Regions from separate parts of the Glaciimonas sp. CA11.2 genome, predicted to be linked through region 1. Evidence: predicted binding sites of a transcription regulator. Region 1 holds the regulator's gene; the other holds the start of a gene.
The links. The regulator sigma-54, encoded in region 1, starts transcription at its own class of promoters, with help from an activator protein. The targets are predictions, from matches to a motif close to TGGCANGNAANCTGCTTT.

Region 1 (7,701 bases):
GCGCATTCGACGGTTTGAATTTGATGTTTGAAACGCGCGAAGGTATTTTGAAGCACTGTTCAGTGGCTAACGCCAAAAGATTGGGCGATATTGGTCATCGCTTCCTCCAGCGCAAACAGCCCAGCCTGGAAGCGCAGGTTGCCAATCTTGCGGATGAAATTGCCTATAACAATCACGATATTGACGACGGCTTAAGGTCGGGACTGCTGACACTTGACCAGATGATGCAAATTGATTTTTTTGCACGTCATAATCGCGAGGTCGAAACGACTTTTCCCGGACTACGTGGACGCCGTGCGATCAACGAAACTGTGCGCCGCATGATTAATGCCTTGATCAACGATTTAATCAATACATCGCGTGAACGCATTAAGGCTGCTGCACCGCAGACGGTCGATGACGTGCGGGATGCGGCGCCACTGATTGCTTTCTCGGACCCAATGGCGCGTGAGGCCATTGCACTGAAACAGTTCTTGCGTGAAAATCTTTATCGCCATTATCTAGTCAATCGGATGACCAGCAAGGCCAGGCGGATCGTGGTGGAGTTATTTGACTGCTTTGTTAATGAACCGGCTTTGCTGCCGCCGGATTATCAGTTAATACAAGCTGTTACGCAGCAAGGGCTCCCTGATCCACAGGTTGATAGTGTCCAATTGCAAGCGCGTCAAGTCGCCGATTACATCGCGGGGATGACCGATCGTTATGCAATACGTGAACATCGCCGGTTGTTTCTGGTCGATGATGGACATTTATAATCTCCTTTGTTGAATCGCGTTACGTCATTGCGTGATGGCGCAGCAGATATCAATGCGATGATACATAGCAATATACGTTTTGATATCTGAACGTCTTATCGTACTTTCTGTCAATACATGTCGTCGCGTTATTCTCATACGAACATAAAAATGCACCGCTGTTTTTATTGAGTTGGATCAATGGCTGCATTGACAGGATGATCGGCGAAGTGATCAGCTGATGTTTCTTATATATTTTTGCGCGTGTTTTTGTTTGCTTTTTCGTCTTTATAAAAGGGACTTTACATGAAATTTATCTTTCAACCGGCATTACGTTTAGGTCTGGTGATCTCTTTAGTCTCTACCGCCGCGATGGCATTTTCTTTGGCGGATTTGAGCAATCAGGATGCCAACTCAGGACTGAAGGCGGCGCTCAATAAAGGCGCGGACGTTGCAGTTGCCAAGCTGGGCGTCGAAAACGGATTTTTAAATAACGATAAAGTAAAAATCGGATTGCCAGGGATGCTAGAGAAAGCACGACCGCTGCTTAAAATGACAGGGAAGGGCCAACAACTGGATGATCTGGTCGTGTCGATGAATCATGCCGCAGAGTCTGCCGTGCCATTGGCGAAGCCGTTGCTCCTGAATGCGGTGAAATCCATGTCGGTCACGGATGCGAAGAATATTCTGAGTGGCGGCGACACATCGGTAACCGATTTTTTCAGAGAGAAAACTGCCACCCCGTTAGGAGAAAAATTTCTCCCGATAGTAAAGAAAATCACCGACCGTAACGGTGTATCCACACAATACAATTCGACGATGGGATTGGTCAGTAAAACGGGTCTTGTGCCAGGTCAGGCGGCGACTGTTGAAGGCTATGTCACGCAGCGCACCTTGGATGGCTTGTTTTACATGATAGGGGAAGAGGAAAAAGCGATTCGACGTGATCCGATCGGTGCTGGCAGTGCAATTATCGGAAAAGTTTTTGGCGCATTAAAGCAATAGGCTGCGGCATACCATCGTCATGGTATTTTTGATGTGGACCGAATTGGGAAAGTTACGGGTCTGGCGACTTTATGAAAACTCTTTTGAGAGTGACGTTATAAAGCTTCTTGCTTAGTTATTTGTTTTGGCCGCTGTTTGAGGTGTACCCGGTTGCGTTCGAGACATTCGAGACATTCGGCGATGCCTCCGAACACTGCTAAACGATGCAAAGTGTTACGAACATATTCGGGCAGGGCGTGTGTAAGTTATATAATTTTAAAATGACAAAGGGCGCATTAACTGCGCCCTTGCTCATTTGTCAGTATAGTATTTTTCAATTTATTTATTGAGCAATACTTACGTTGACCGCATTAGAGAACCCCGTCCATCACGTTGCTGCGATGGGCAAATCCTCAGGTAGATGCTTGATTGCCGAATGTTGATGATTCTGCAATTTGTCCTTATATTTAATCACTTGTCGATCGAGTTTGTCGATTAACAAATCGATGGCGGCGTAAAGGTCATGCGCAATGCTCTCGGCATGCAGGTCTTTGCCTTTAACGCGCAGATTAATTTCGGCTTTTTGACGCTTTTCTTTCTCTGTGATTTTGTCTACCGTCAGGATCACACTAATATCTATGACCTGATCGAAGTGGCGCTTGATACGCTCCAATTTGCTTAGCACGTGTTCGCGAATGGCGGGAGTTACGTCGAGGTGATGCCCACTAATTGTGAAATTCATACAGCGCTCCTATCAAGTGTGTCGTTGGCGGTTCGGACCGGGACGATTAATTCAGTGTTGAATCACCAATTTATTCATCAACCATAAATCAATCAGTCAGAACACAGCGACGTTTGTGCAAACAAGCAAACAGCTATAAAGATTTACGCAAATTGACCGGCGGAATTCGTAAAGCTTCGCGATATTTTGCGACGGTGCGACGGGCCACTACCATACCTTGTTCCGCGAGCATGTCGGCAATCTTGCTGTCAGAGAAAGGACTTTTAGAATCTTCCGCTCCTATCAGTTGTTTGATTAACGCCCGTATCGCCGTTGAGGAAGCCTCTCCACCTGCCTCTGTAGCAACATGGCTGCCAAAGAAATACTTTAATTCGAACATCCCGTGTGGGGTGAGCATGTATTTCTGAGTAGTTACACGTGAGATAGTACTCTCGTGTAATCCTAGTGTATCAGCTATTTCGCGCAACACAAGAGGTCGCATAGCAACCGCCCCATGTGAGAAAAAATTCCGTTGACGCTCAACAATTGCCTGCGCTACACGCAGTATGGTATCGAAGCGCTGACGCATATTTTTGATCAGCCACTTTGCCTCCTGTAGCTGCGAGTTAAGTGATCCCTCGCTCTTGCCCTGCTTGAGAATGTTGGCATAAAGAGCATTAACTCGAAGCCTTGGCATAACGTCATTGTTGAGCATTACCTGCCAACCATTTTTTGTTTTTCTGACAATTACATCTGGTACGACATAATCTGACGCACCGCCAGCAAAGGTCGCGCCGGGATGAGGATTACATTTTTTGATAATAATTTGTGCCTCGCGCAAATCTTCATCATCACACTCCAGCGCTTTTTTGATTTTATTAAAATCGCGCTGGGCAAATAAGGTCAGATAACCTTCAACGATTGTTAGTGCCAGTCGGCGTGTGACGAACGCTACTTTGGGAAATGCTTTGATTTGCAATGCGAGGCATTCTGACGCGTTGCGTGCTCCGACACCAGTTGGGTCGAAGCTTTGGACCATCTTCAAGGCCATCGACAATTCTTCGATCTCGATATCAAGTTGCTCTGGAAGACGTGCAAAAATATCGTCTAGTGATTCCTCCAGGTAGCCGTTTTCATCAAGCGCATCAATGATCAACTCGATCAATGCACGGTCGCGTTGCTGATCAACAGCTTCACGCATTTGTTTGAGCAAATGTTCGCGCAACGTCGATTCGCAGGCTTCTAATTGTGGTCGTGAATCCTCATCATCTGGGGCTTTGGAGGTTCGGGAAACGTCGTCAAAGCTCCATTCGCTGTCAGTATTGCCGTTCTCTTGATTGTTTTCGCCAGACTCAGGGGCTTCACCACCGCCCTCGGGCTCTGTAGGCGAGCTGCTTACTTCGCTGTCACCAGGTGGCGCATCCATTGTTGAGGCGCTGGTACTGATCGCCCCGTCGGCGAGTAATCGCACTGAATTATCCAAAGGATCGTCTAGACGTTCCAGTAACGGATTATCCGAAAGGATGTGTTCGAGTTCCTGATGTAACTCCAACGTAGACAACTGCAACAATCGAATCGATTGCTGCAGTTGCGGGGTTAGCGCCAGATGCTGCGAGGTACGGAGTTGAAGAGATTGTTTCATGGGCGCTAGGGAATCCGTTGAATCCGTTACATGCGGAAATGTTCACCCAGATAAACTCGTCGCACAGATTCATTGGCGATGATGTCGTCTGGACTGCCGCTGGCTAGCACGCTACCTTGGTTGATGATGTATGCCCGGTCACAAATGCCGAGCGTTTCGCGCACATTATGGTCGGTGATCAAGACACCGATGCCGCGCTCTTTAAGGAACCTGACGATACGTTGAATTTCGATAACGGCGATAGGATCAATACCGGCGAACGGCTCATCAAGAAGCACGAAGCGCGGATTAGTGGCTAAAGCGCGGGCGATTTCGACACGTCGTCGTTCACCACCGGATAAAGATAACGCCTGATTTTCTCGCAATTTCTCAATTTGCAATTCTTGCAGCAGCGAATCGAGTTTGTCCGAGATCTCATCTTTAGTCAGTGCGTTGCCGTTTGGCCGCTGCAACTCAAGTACCGCACGAATATTGTCTTCGACCGTTAGCTTGCGAAAAACAGAGGCCTCTTGCGGCAGATAAGACAGGCCAAGCACCGCGCGTTGATGAATCGGTAAACGCGAGATGTCAACGCCATCTAAATCAATTGTTCCACCATCCGATGGCACCAGACCGACGATCATATAGAAAGAAGTCGTTTTTCCAGCGCCGTTAGGACCAAGCAAGCCGACGACCTCGCCGTTATTTACTTTCAAAGAGACATCGCGGACTACTTGGCGCGCGCCATAACTTTTTTGCAGCCCTTTAACGATCAAGGTGCTTAAATTTGTAGAGGTCATCTTATTTACTCTTCGGCTGGATGACTGCTTTGATGCGGCCCGCGCCAGGTTGACTATTGCCGGAAACATTGTTACTGACCGAGTAGAACTCCACGCGACTATCGTAAGAGATGAATTCGCCGTTTACAACATCGGTGACTTTGGTCCCTTGCAGACGTCGCATTTGCGCTTTCGAAAATAATTTAACGATTTCAGTTTTATCGTCGTACTCAATTCGCTCAGCTTCACCTTCGATCCATAAGTCAGGACCGCCGTCGCGCTTTTGGCGAAACGTGGCTAAGCCACCGGGAGGTGCGTATAAGGTGGCAAATTGATAGCCTGATGGGTCCGTCGTGACGACGACTTTGTTGGCTTTCATGATCAGCGTGCCGCGGGTCAGTATCACCTTGCCGGTGAATATCTTTACTTGTTTTACGTCGTCCAGCGTGAACTGGTCTGCGTCTACGTTGGATGGTTTATCTGCGTCAGCTTTTTCAGCATGGGCACCTGAAATACAAGTCAGTTGCAGCGCGAGTAGGGTTAAAAATAGAATACGTTTCATAAAAATCCTGAAAGGGGATACTGGCACTAAAAGCAACAATGGCTTCAATAGGATTATCCGGTAATCATGTGAGTTATTTAGTCTGCCGCGGTGTTGCGCGATAGGTGCCACGGACATTGTTTAATAGGCGTAATTGCATAGTCGCATTATTGGCATACATACCAACACCGGTCATTTTCGACTGATCGATCGTGATTTCGACCGCTTTGTTGCTTGTCATAATGTCATCATCTGGCAATAGCTGAAGGTACTCGGACTGCAAATGAAGCTTTGACGACTTTGGCGTCGCTGAGCGGTCTGCGTTCACATTGCCGTACATATTCACTTTACTGTTGTTGTCTTCGATTTTGGCAGTATTGGAGCGCAAGGTCATCGGCGGTTGTTGTTTATCAAGGCTACGAATGACGGGAAGAATCACGTCAAATGAATCGTCGGCGGGATTGTGCGTCAGGCGTTGACCTGAGATGTTGTAGCGTGGCTGACCATTAAGTGCGAGTTGCACATAATTAAAATTTTCGACGTAATAATCAGGCGCAACACGCGGCGCACCCGGCAATAATTGCTCTGTATTTTTACGCATCACTTCCATGATCCAGAAACTACCGAGAGTGAGTGCCACACACACCGTCAGCAGCAGCATGAAGCGTAGGCGAAAAGTTGACCGCAGGTTTTTCATGCCGCCTCTATGACGCCGGTCAAATACTGTGCCAAAGCGGCGGCGTACTTGCCTTGCGCACGCAGAATTAAATCACAGACTTCACGCGCAGCGCCTTGCCCGCCGTTTGCCTGCGTAACATAGTGAACGCGCGATTTGACCTCCTGATGACCATTGGGGACACTGACAGCAAAACCGGTACGCGTCAAAATAGGCAGGTCAATGATGTCGTCGCCAATAAAACCGCAAACATCTGGGGTAAGGTTGGTATCGGCCAATAACGCGGCAAATGCGGTATTTTTGTTATGCGCGCCTTGATAGACGTGCGTAATGCCGAGATCGCTCACCCGACGGCTGACGATGGCTGAGCTGCGCGCACTGATAATGGCGGTGATAATCCCTGCTTGTTGGAGTAATTTGATGCCGAGTCCGTCGAGTACATTGAAACGTTTTATTGCCTCTCCGTCGGGACCAAACAATATGCCACCATCGGTCAACACGCCATCGACGTCAAAAATCATCATCTTGATTTGGGCGGCGCGCGCCATGACTTCTGCGGGTATGTTAATAGTATTGGGGGCGGCTACCATCAAATCACCTTGGCACGGGTCAAATCATGAATATGTAGCGCACCGACCAGTTTGCCATCGGCATCTGCCACCAGCAACTGGTTAATTCGGAACTCTTCCATGATTTGTACAGCATCAACTGCCAATTGGTCAGGGCCAACAGTACGCGGATTAGCATGCATCACGTCGGCAATTGTCAGCTTGGAAAAGTCCTGTACGTGTTCAATTAGGCGTCGCAGATCGCCGTCGGTGAATACGCCGACAGGGTGAAATTTATCGTCCACGATTGCCGTCATGGCAATACCTTTGTGTGTGATTTCGAGCAATGCTGCCGATAACGATACTTCTGCGGTGACCGCAGGAATATCGACACCGCTGCGCATAACGTCACGCACGTGGGTCAGTAAGCGTCTGCCGAGCGCGCCGCCAGGATGGGAGCGAGCAAAATCTTCTTCACGAAAGCCACGCGCATCCAGCAATGCTACCGCCAGCGCGTCACCTAGCGCCAAGGTCGCGGTAGTGCTTGCAGTTGGCGCAAGATTAAGGGTGCACGCCTCTTGGTCTACTTTGACGTTGAGATGAACTGTTGCTAACTGTGCAAGGGAAGAGTGGTCATTGCCGGTCATCGCAATTAGCGTCGCGCCCATGCGTTTAACGATCGGCACGATCGCCATTAACTCGGCGGTTTCGCCGGAGTTGGAAATAGCGATAAAAGCGTCATTTTCTGTCACCATCCCAAGATCGCCATGGGCGGCTTCGGCGGGATGAATGAATAAGGCCGGTGTGCCGGTCGATGCCAGCGTTGAGGCAATTTTTCGGGCTATATGACCGGACTTGCCGATACCAGAAACAACGACACGACCGGTACAGCTCAACAATAGTGCGACCGCTTGCGCAAAGGGAGCTTCAATGGCCCCCATTGCACTGTCGGCAGACATCCCGGCGCTGTCAGAAATGCGGTTTTTTAGCGCAATTATTGCATCCGCTTCGATTTGTAGCGTTTGACACGCGAGCTCAAGCGCTCGTTTGGCGTTAAAAGATTTTGGCAAGATTTTGGCATGGATTACACTCATCTC
Region 2 (7,701 bases), 1.3 Mb from region 1:
TACAATGAAGCCACTGTCGGCAACTCACTTGACCGCTCAACGGAACAACACAAATCGTATTCCCTCGGTGGCAGTTATTTCGTGAATAGCCTAATTCGCTTGAATACCGGTTACTTCCATTACACGGCAGAACAAGGCGCACTGGGAAAGCGTAAGGATGATGCTTACACCGTATCTGCCAAGTTGACACCACAAGGCCCGTTCGACTATGAAGTCGGCTACCAGTCAATGAAGGCTCACAACGCTGCCTATAATGTGTCAGGGACAGGTACCTTAAACGCCTATTCCAACGCAAGCTTTTCTACTACGGCAGGAAGCGGGAAAAAATCTACCGTCTTCGGCTCCGCTTTCTATCATTTGTCCAAGCGCACTGAATTGTACTTAGCTGCGGATTACATGAAGCTCACAGATGGCTATCGGGTAGCCTCTGCAAATGGGTTCAAAAATCAAACTGAACTCGCTGTCGGTATGCGTACCCGTTTCTAATTCATACAACGATGTAGTCAACATTATCGATGTCTGATATGCCTGTTCGATGCGGCAAAACCCTGCCGCATCGAACCTGGTTAAGCGTCTAAAACCCGGCAAGTTGACGTGCACAGACTAAAAGTGCGTTCCGATAATAATCTTTAATACCCATCGATCTGCAATCTGCATCAGACCGCGCCCTCCTCCCGCGTTGATATCTATACCACCCATCTCTTGATCCAACATTGCATAGTATGTTTTGCAATTTTTGCTGAGCGCCTGAGGGTCTGTCACCGATTCCACTTCATTGTATATCTCATTCAACTTGCGCCAGTTCTTGTTCTTCTGATTTTTTTCGATTCGCTGTGCGATCAACAGGATCGACTTCTTCCTTAAGAAAAAAGCCGCGATGTCCTGTTGATAACCTATTTACTTGCGTTGACGCGTACGCAAAGTTAATCCCATCAGTACCAAACCGGTCAGCAATAGCGGATAGGTTTCTGGTTCCGGCACAGCAGTTGGCGTCACTGAAACATTATCTAGCGTAGCGTCAATGGAATTGCCGTTCGCAATATTTGCATCAGCGAAATTGATAACCGTTTCGTTTGAGATTGCTGTGAAGTCAAATGCGTACGCGGTCATTAACTGCGCGAGGCTTCCAGTACCATATGCGGTGTATTGCGAAGCGAAGATCGATGGTCCCGATATATCATTTACGCTTACGTTCAAATTTTGAGGTCTCCCACCTCCAGTGATTGCTCCATAATCAAAACTTAGCGCATACGTTTGTCCAGCTACCGTAATGAGATCTTGTTTGATCGACCCGCCAGCCATATCGCCGGCACCAAATAAAGCGACGTTTCCGTTAGGATAGTTAGCATCGGTCCAGCCATACTGCGCATAAACATTCCCAGAGGTTACCTTTACATTTCCATTGAAATTCCAACCAGATTGCCCATTTTCGAAACCGCCGTTAGTAACCAGTTGTGCCGTAGCGTTCGCACTTCCTGCTGCTGCAAGTAGCACCAGCGCAGAAATTTTTATCAAAAGACCCGTTTTCATCGCATTCCTCTAAAAAATATAAATCGTCATGTAATTGCTCATGGTGCTTCGACGGCTATTAGGCATTTTTCGTGCCAAGAACTTTTAGCTATAAAAAACAATGTGTTACAAGGCAAACTAATTTTTTATAAACATAACTGTAAAAAAAGTCGACAAATAGCGAGAGACTATTGACGAACGGCTTCTTGATCCCAACGACCAATGAATCTTTAACGGCAGCTTTCGTCCGTCGGCTTTACCTATCGATCCGATTGAAAATATTACGTATGTAAATTGGGATCAACGGTCTACACTCCCTCAGGTACCAAACTGCTAATAAACTCAGGAGAAAACCTTGTCAACTGAACCACAATGCCCTTTCACGAGCGGTCCCAGCAAATCCCCAATGGCTGGCGCTAGAACAAACGCTGACTGGTGGCCAAATCAACTGAACCTCAAGACTCTGCATCACAATTCGCCCGTCTCCGACCCGATGGGCAAGGCGTTCAATTACGCTGAGGAATTCAAAAGTCTCGACCTGAAGGCGGTGGTCAACGACCTGCATGCGTTGATGACAGACTCACAAGACTGGTGGCCTGCGGATTACGGTCACTACGGACCGCTCTTTGTCCGTATGGCGTGGCACAGCGCAGGCACATACCGCATCGCCGATGGTCGTGGCGGCTCTGGCTTTGGCACGCAGCGATTTGCGCCCCTCAATAGTTGGCCGGATAACGCCAGCCTCGACAAAGCACGACGTTTGCTGTGGCCGATCAAGCAAAAGTATGGCAAAAAAATCTCATGGGCCGACCTGATAGTTCTCACGGGAAATGTCGCCATGGAGTCGATGGGATTCAAGACCTTCGGTTTCGCCGGTGGGCGCGAGGACGTATGGGAACCACAAGAAGACATTAATTGGGGTTCTGAAGATACGTGGCTTGGCGACAAACGTTATAGCGGCGACCGCGAACTCGAACAGCCTCTTGGTGCGGTGCAGATGGGCCTGATTTACGTCAACCCGCAAGGGCCAAATGGCAACCCCGACCCACTCTTGGCCGCACGCGATATCCGCGAAACATTCGCCCGCATGGCCATGAATGACGAAGAAACAGTCGCGCTCTGCGCGGGCGGTCACACCTTCGGCAAATGCCATGGCGCAGCGTCAGAGGACCACGTCGGCCGCGAACCCGAAGGCGCCGAAATCGAAGAGCAAGGCTTAGGCTGGAAAAATTCCTTCGGTAGCGGCAAAGGCGTCGACACGTTCACCAGCGGTCTCGAAGGCGCATGGACTGCCACACCAACTACGTGGGACAACAGCTACTTTGACACTCTGTTCGGTTATGAATGGGAGCTGACCAAGAGCCCCGCCGGTGCCCACCAGTGGACTCCCAAGAATGGTGCGGGAGCCGGGACTGTACCGGATGCCCACGATTCAACGAAGCGGAATGCGCCATTTATGTTGACCACCGACCTCTCGTTGCGGATCGACCCTGCCTATGAAAAGATTTCTCGCCGCTTTCACCAGAATCCACAAGAATTCGCAGAAGTGTTTGCCAAGGCCTGGTACAAGCTGACCCATCGCGACATGGGCCCGGTCGCGCGTTACCTTGGTGCGCTTGTTCCGAAGGGACAGTTGCTGTGGCAAGACCCGCTTCCGTCAGTCGATCATGAATTGGTCGGTGAGCAGGACATTGCGGCACTGAAAGCTGCGGTCCTCGCATCAGGACTGTCCATCTCTCAACTGGTCACGACTGCCTGGGCGTCGGCGGCAACGTTCCGCGGAAGTGACAAGCGCGGCGGTGCCAACGGTGCGCGCATTCGCCTTGCGCCGCAGAAGGACTGGGAGGTGAATCAACCGGTTGAATTGGCCAAGGTGCTTCAGGCCCTGGAAGTAATCCAGAAGAATTTCAATGGCGCGCAATCGGGCGGCAAAAAGATTTCTCTCGCGGATTTAATCGTTCTGGGCGGCAGCGCTGCCGTTGAGGCAGCGGCAAAAAAGGGCGGCCACGACATCACGGTTCCCTTCTCGCCAGGGCGCACAGATGCTTCACAAGAGCAGACCGATGCGCACTCATTCGCGCCACTGGAACCAGTAGCAGATGGGTTTCGCAACTACCTCCGCAAGGGACTTGAAGGATCAGCGGCTGAACTACTGGTGGATCGGGCTAACTTGATGACGCTCAGTGCTCCCGAGATGACAGTACTGATCGGTGGCATGCGCGCGTTGAATACAAACTTCGGACAAACCAAGCACGGGGTGTTGACCAAACAGTCCGAAACATTGACCAATGATTTCTTCGTGAACTTGCTCGACATGAGCACGAAGTGGCAGAAGTCAACTACGTCTGAAGGCGTATTGGAAGGGCTTGATCGGGCAACAGGCGAACCCAAATGGACAGGTACGGTGGCTGATCTCGTGTTCGGCTCCAACTCCCAACTGCGCGCTATCGCCGAAGTGTATGCCAGCAGCGACGCGCAGCAAGCAATGGTGCATGACTTTGTTGCAGCCTGGACTAAGGTGATGAACCTGGATCGTTACGATCTTGCTTGATTGCAGATAAAAGTCCTGCGATTTCACTGACTAATCGCGCGATAGTTGGCTATGCAGCTATGATTAAAAAGCCCCGAAATTCGGGGCTTTTTTTGTGCGGTGGGAACAGAAAATTATACCGACTGTCGCTGAAAGAAGAGTAAAAGGACTCAACCGGTTGTGCTGAATCCTTTCATCTAAATTGCAAATTGCAAATTGCAATCGACTATACTTTACGACGACGGACAAATACTAAACCTGCTAACGCAACACCAAAAAGTGCGATCGAGCCTGGCTCGGGAACAGCGGTTCTTTCAGTGCCAAGCCACGAAACTATATTGTTAGCGAACGCTGCATCGTCTGCGCCGCTAGTACCGTCTGCACCAATAGAACCATTCTGCCAGTTAGTATCACCAATGAACAGAAGCTGTCCAAGGCCAACGTTATAAACGGCCGCCATACCATTTGCCGTTAGCAACGTCGGGCTCGCTTTCGTTGGATCGACAGCTGACCAGGTATTGAACTTTATATTTGTGACACCGGCCACCAATGCGTTGCTCCCTATAGTTGCATAAGTTCCGTTATCACCGCCGGTATGGATATCTGCAGCGCCAAATAATCCCAGAATGGAGGCTGTCGACACTGACCACGGCCCAGAATCAGAACGATCAGTCACATACACGGCACGCCCACCAGAGTTCAAAAAACTGAGCAGGTTGCTTTGTTCCGTGCCATTTAAAACATTTGTACCGCCATTCATCCATAGCCCAGTCGCAGAACTCACAGCGCTTGCACTGTTGAAATCTGTTAAAGCAACCGTGTCACCAGCTGCTGCAAAAAGGGCGTCAAAGCCCGAACCACCACCGAGGCCACCAAAACCACCAACACCCGAGCGATATCCAATAACGGATGCGCTGGCAGTGCCAACTAGCAGGACACTCATTAACGCCGCAGCTCCGAGTACTTCAAGCGTTCTTTTCAAAAAAATTTTCACTTTTCATTCCCTCAAAATATAAACTCAACTCCGAATAAATCCACGTCTTATCTTATTCAACGAGGATATTGGCTTCACATGCCGATATTCAGAAAAATAGCAAGAACTGTGCCAAAACTCTGAGTACGGAGCGTTTTTTGGGTGATTCTCTTTAAGAATCATCTACTTATCTATAACCTCTACATCAGCGCGATTGAGATGTCTGGACAAGCCTGACGCCGAATGTAAAAAATTCCGACACGTTGTTCGTAGCGCCCTGCACGCCCTTCCCCGCTAAGTGATTGATCAATATATCAATGTCTTTAATCACCAGAACTGTCGATGACGCGCAACTAAGACGAATCCAAATACAACACGTCGTCATTTTTGCGAGATAAACACAGGATTGATTAAAGTCATGCCATCAAAATATAAGACATCGCAGCCAAAGCTTTACCGAAATTGTCAGGCCTTATAAAGACGCCATTGGATAAATAAGTCGATCAACGTACCGCCCTGCCGCCAAACAATCAAATCTTCGCAAAATCACACCAATGCTCTATACTGTTTTCGTCCTTACAAAAAAGGGAACGGGTTTAGCAGCCTGACTTATCCAAAGTGCACAAAAAAACGGCGCACTGCCGTTTTTTTGTGCACTCACCTTTGTTGCGCCTTTTTGGGGGGCAATGGTGGGGAGGCTTCGGCCTGCCGGTTGCTTTGGATACTGGTCTGCTAACCCTGCCATTTGCCGCCCACCCCGTTTAGCAGCGGGGCGCGGTTTCATCCTATCCAAGGAGTCCGCAATGTCTCGCACCACCACGTCTAACCTCGCCCACCCGCAATTCGTCACGGCGGCACAATCATGAGCAAGCCGCCAATCACGCCATCCGACGAAGCGGAATTTCCGGAGGCTCATCACAAGCCATTTTCATGGCTGCCTTCTCACCATCAAACAAATCCGCACGCGCAGTTTTTTGCCATGACGGTGGACGTCTGCGAAGGTATCTCGACCTGTATTGATTTGGCGCATTCAAGCAATTCGGATAGAGATACCGATACGGCACCGACGCTCGATATCATTGCCACGGAGCGCTTGTTGCGGCTCGCGTTGATGTCATCGCAGATGCTGGCCGAGATGGCTGCGCGTCGGATTGATGGAATGAGCGATCGTGCTATCGTGCCAGCGGCATCACGCTCTCCCTTAGCTTCTTGATTTGACGCTCCGATCATAGTTGTGATCGGGGCGTTTTATTTACTGGCCATCACGCGATGGCGCTGACGTTTAGGCCGTGGGGTGCCTGCGCGTCCAGCACAGCCAGATCAAGTTAGTCTGAGCTTCAGAAATCATTCTGTACACAAACAAAAGGTCAGCAATGTCGCCGACCTTTTGCGCAGCCATCAAACAATTCTGCGGTGACCTCGTGGGTTAAACCCAAGGGATATATCTCAGAATATTAAACTTGTTGTTTAGGGTGTGGTATCGCTACTAGTTTCAAACAATTCACGTACCAGAAGTTTTGTGACTCGAGCATTCATATCGTCAGGTGAAGCGTCGCGCTTATGTCTCAATTCTGCTTGTTCAGCACCTGTTTTGGGTAAAGCTTTTGACATATGCTGAAGCCATGCGACAAATAGATCTGGCATCATAAATGCTTTAATTTTTTCATCAGCCGGCCCTTCGAACACTTTTTTTATAAAGCCCCTAAAGCGCTCATGACTAATATGCGTATTGACACCCTCAGGTAAATACTGACTGAAGCTGGATGGCAATACTTTCTGGAAATGCCTCAGAAAACTCCTTTTTGCGTGAGATAGTCCTTTCACATATCTCAGAAATGCGGCCGGCGAACTGAGTAACACGTCTGCTTGCCGACGTAGCCCGTTTTCTGAGCAGTACCCATATTTTGATCTGTCGCCAGTTAGATAAATTTCCTGTTTACCGTCGGGTATTGCTAAATGTGATATCTCATGTTGTAAGGTTTCCTGTAAGGCAGTGGGGTGATTGATTGGTGATAAAAATGTTGTAGTCGTTAGATAAAGCTCACCCCGTTTCAGGCCATTTTCGTGCGTGTAGGCTAAAACCTCGTCGGCAAAGAGTGCCGTTTCTTGAGGAATGCCTTCTATGTGTTTTTGCATGTTATATCGATACCGTATCCCCTCTGGGCTGACCAACGGCGAGATAATGCGTAATTTATCGATACGCACTGGGGCAGCGTAACCCTTAAATTTTGAGAGTATTCGTATGATTTCATCTTTGTACCCTGACGTTATCTTTTCCGGGGCAACGTGAAAATACGCAGCAACTTGCTCCCAAAATGATTCAGGCGCAATCTCTGACCAGTCCAGCAACTGTCCCGTAAGTTCATGGCTGTTGGCATATGCGGCGCTAATATCATCGGCAAAGTATGGTCCAAAAGTATGACGTATTTCGGACAAACCTTTCGCGCGTATCTCGAATGTCCAGCCCGCAGCCCTGGTAACCTCTGAGGTTAAAGGAGGACCAAATACCCTTTTCCATAAGCGCGTTGTGATTCTTTGTTGCGGTTTGACATAATTGATTTCGTATTCGTCACTTAACTGATTCAACGTGTTTACTTTTGTGTTGTAAATATCTTTCAGTTCACTAAAGGTCCGCTGGTTATTGCAAAGTCTTAGGCTCGACTCACAGATATCTTGCAACACCGCGGCC

Region 2: RGU75_RS00235 (PEP-CTERM sorting domain-containing protein) is a predicted target of sigma-54. The motif match lies at 5,130-5,147, and genes of this name have one in related genera.

The regions. Positions count from the first base shown of each region.
Region 1 covers NZ_JAVIWL010000001.1:1,353,895-1,361,595, reverse strand. Annotated here, with positions in the region: gene RGU75_RS05785 (deoxyguanosinetriphosphate triphosphohydrolase) at 1-755, shown strand, start outside; gene RGU75_RS05780 (DUF4197 domain-containing protein) at 1,041-1,739, shown strand; gene hpf (ribosome hibernation-promoting factor, HPF/YfiA family) at 2,107-2,460, opposite strand; gene RGU75_RS05770 (RNA polymerase factor sigma-54) at 2,594-4,081, opposite strand; gene lptB (LPS export ABC transporter ATP-binding protein) at 4,108-4,860, opposite strand; gene lptA (lipopolysaccharide transport periplasmic protein LptA) at 4,862-5,401, opposite strand; gene lptC (LPS export ABC transporter periplasmic protein LptC) at 5,475-6,077, opposite strand; gene RGU75_RS05750 (HAD family hydrolase) at 6,074-6,646, opposite strand; gene RGU75_RS05745 (KpsF/GutQ family sugar-phosphate isomerase) at 6,646-7,698, opposite strand.
Region 2 covers NZ_JAVIWL010000001.1:45,343-53,043, forward strand. Annotated here, with positions in the region: gene RGU75_RS00220 (porin) at 1-486, shown strand, start outside; gene RGU75_RS00225 (DUF642 domain-containing protein) at 898-1,530, opposite strand; gene katG (catalase/peroxidase HPI) at 1,865-4,060, shown strand; gene RGU75_RS00235 (PEP-CTERM sorting domain-containing protein) at 4,266-5,033, opposite strand; gene RGU75_RS00240 (hypothetical protein) at 5,875-6,225, shown strand; gene RGU75_RS00245 (hypothetical protein) at 6,480-7,701, opposite strand, start outside.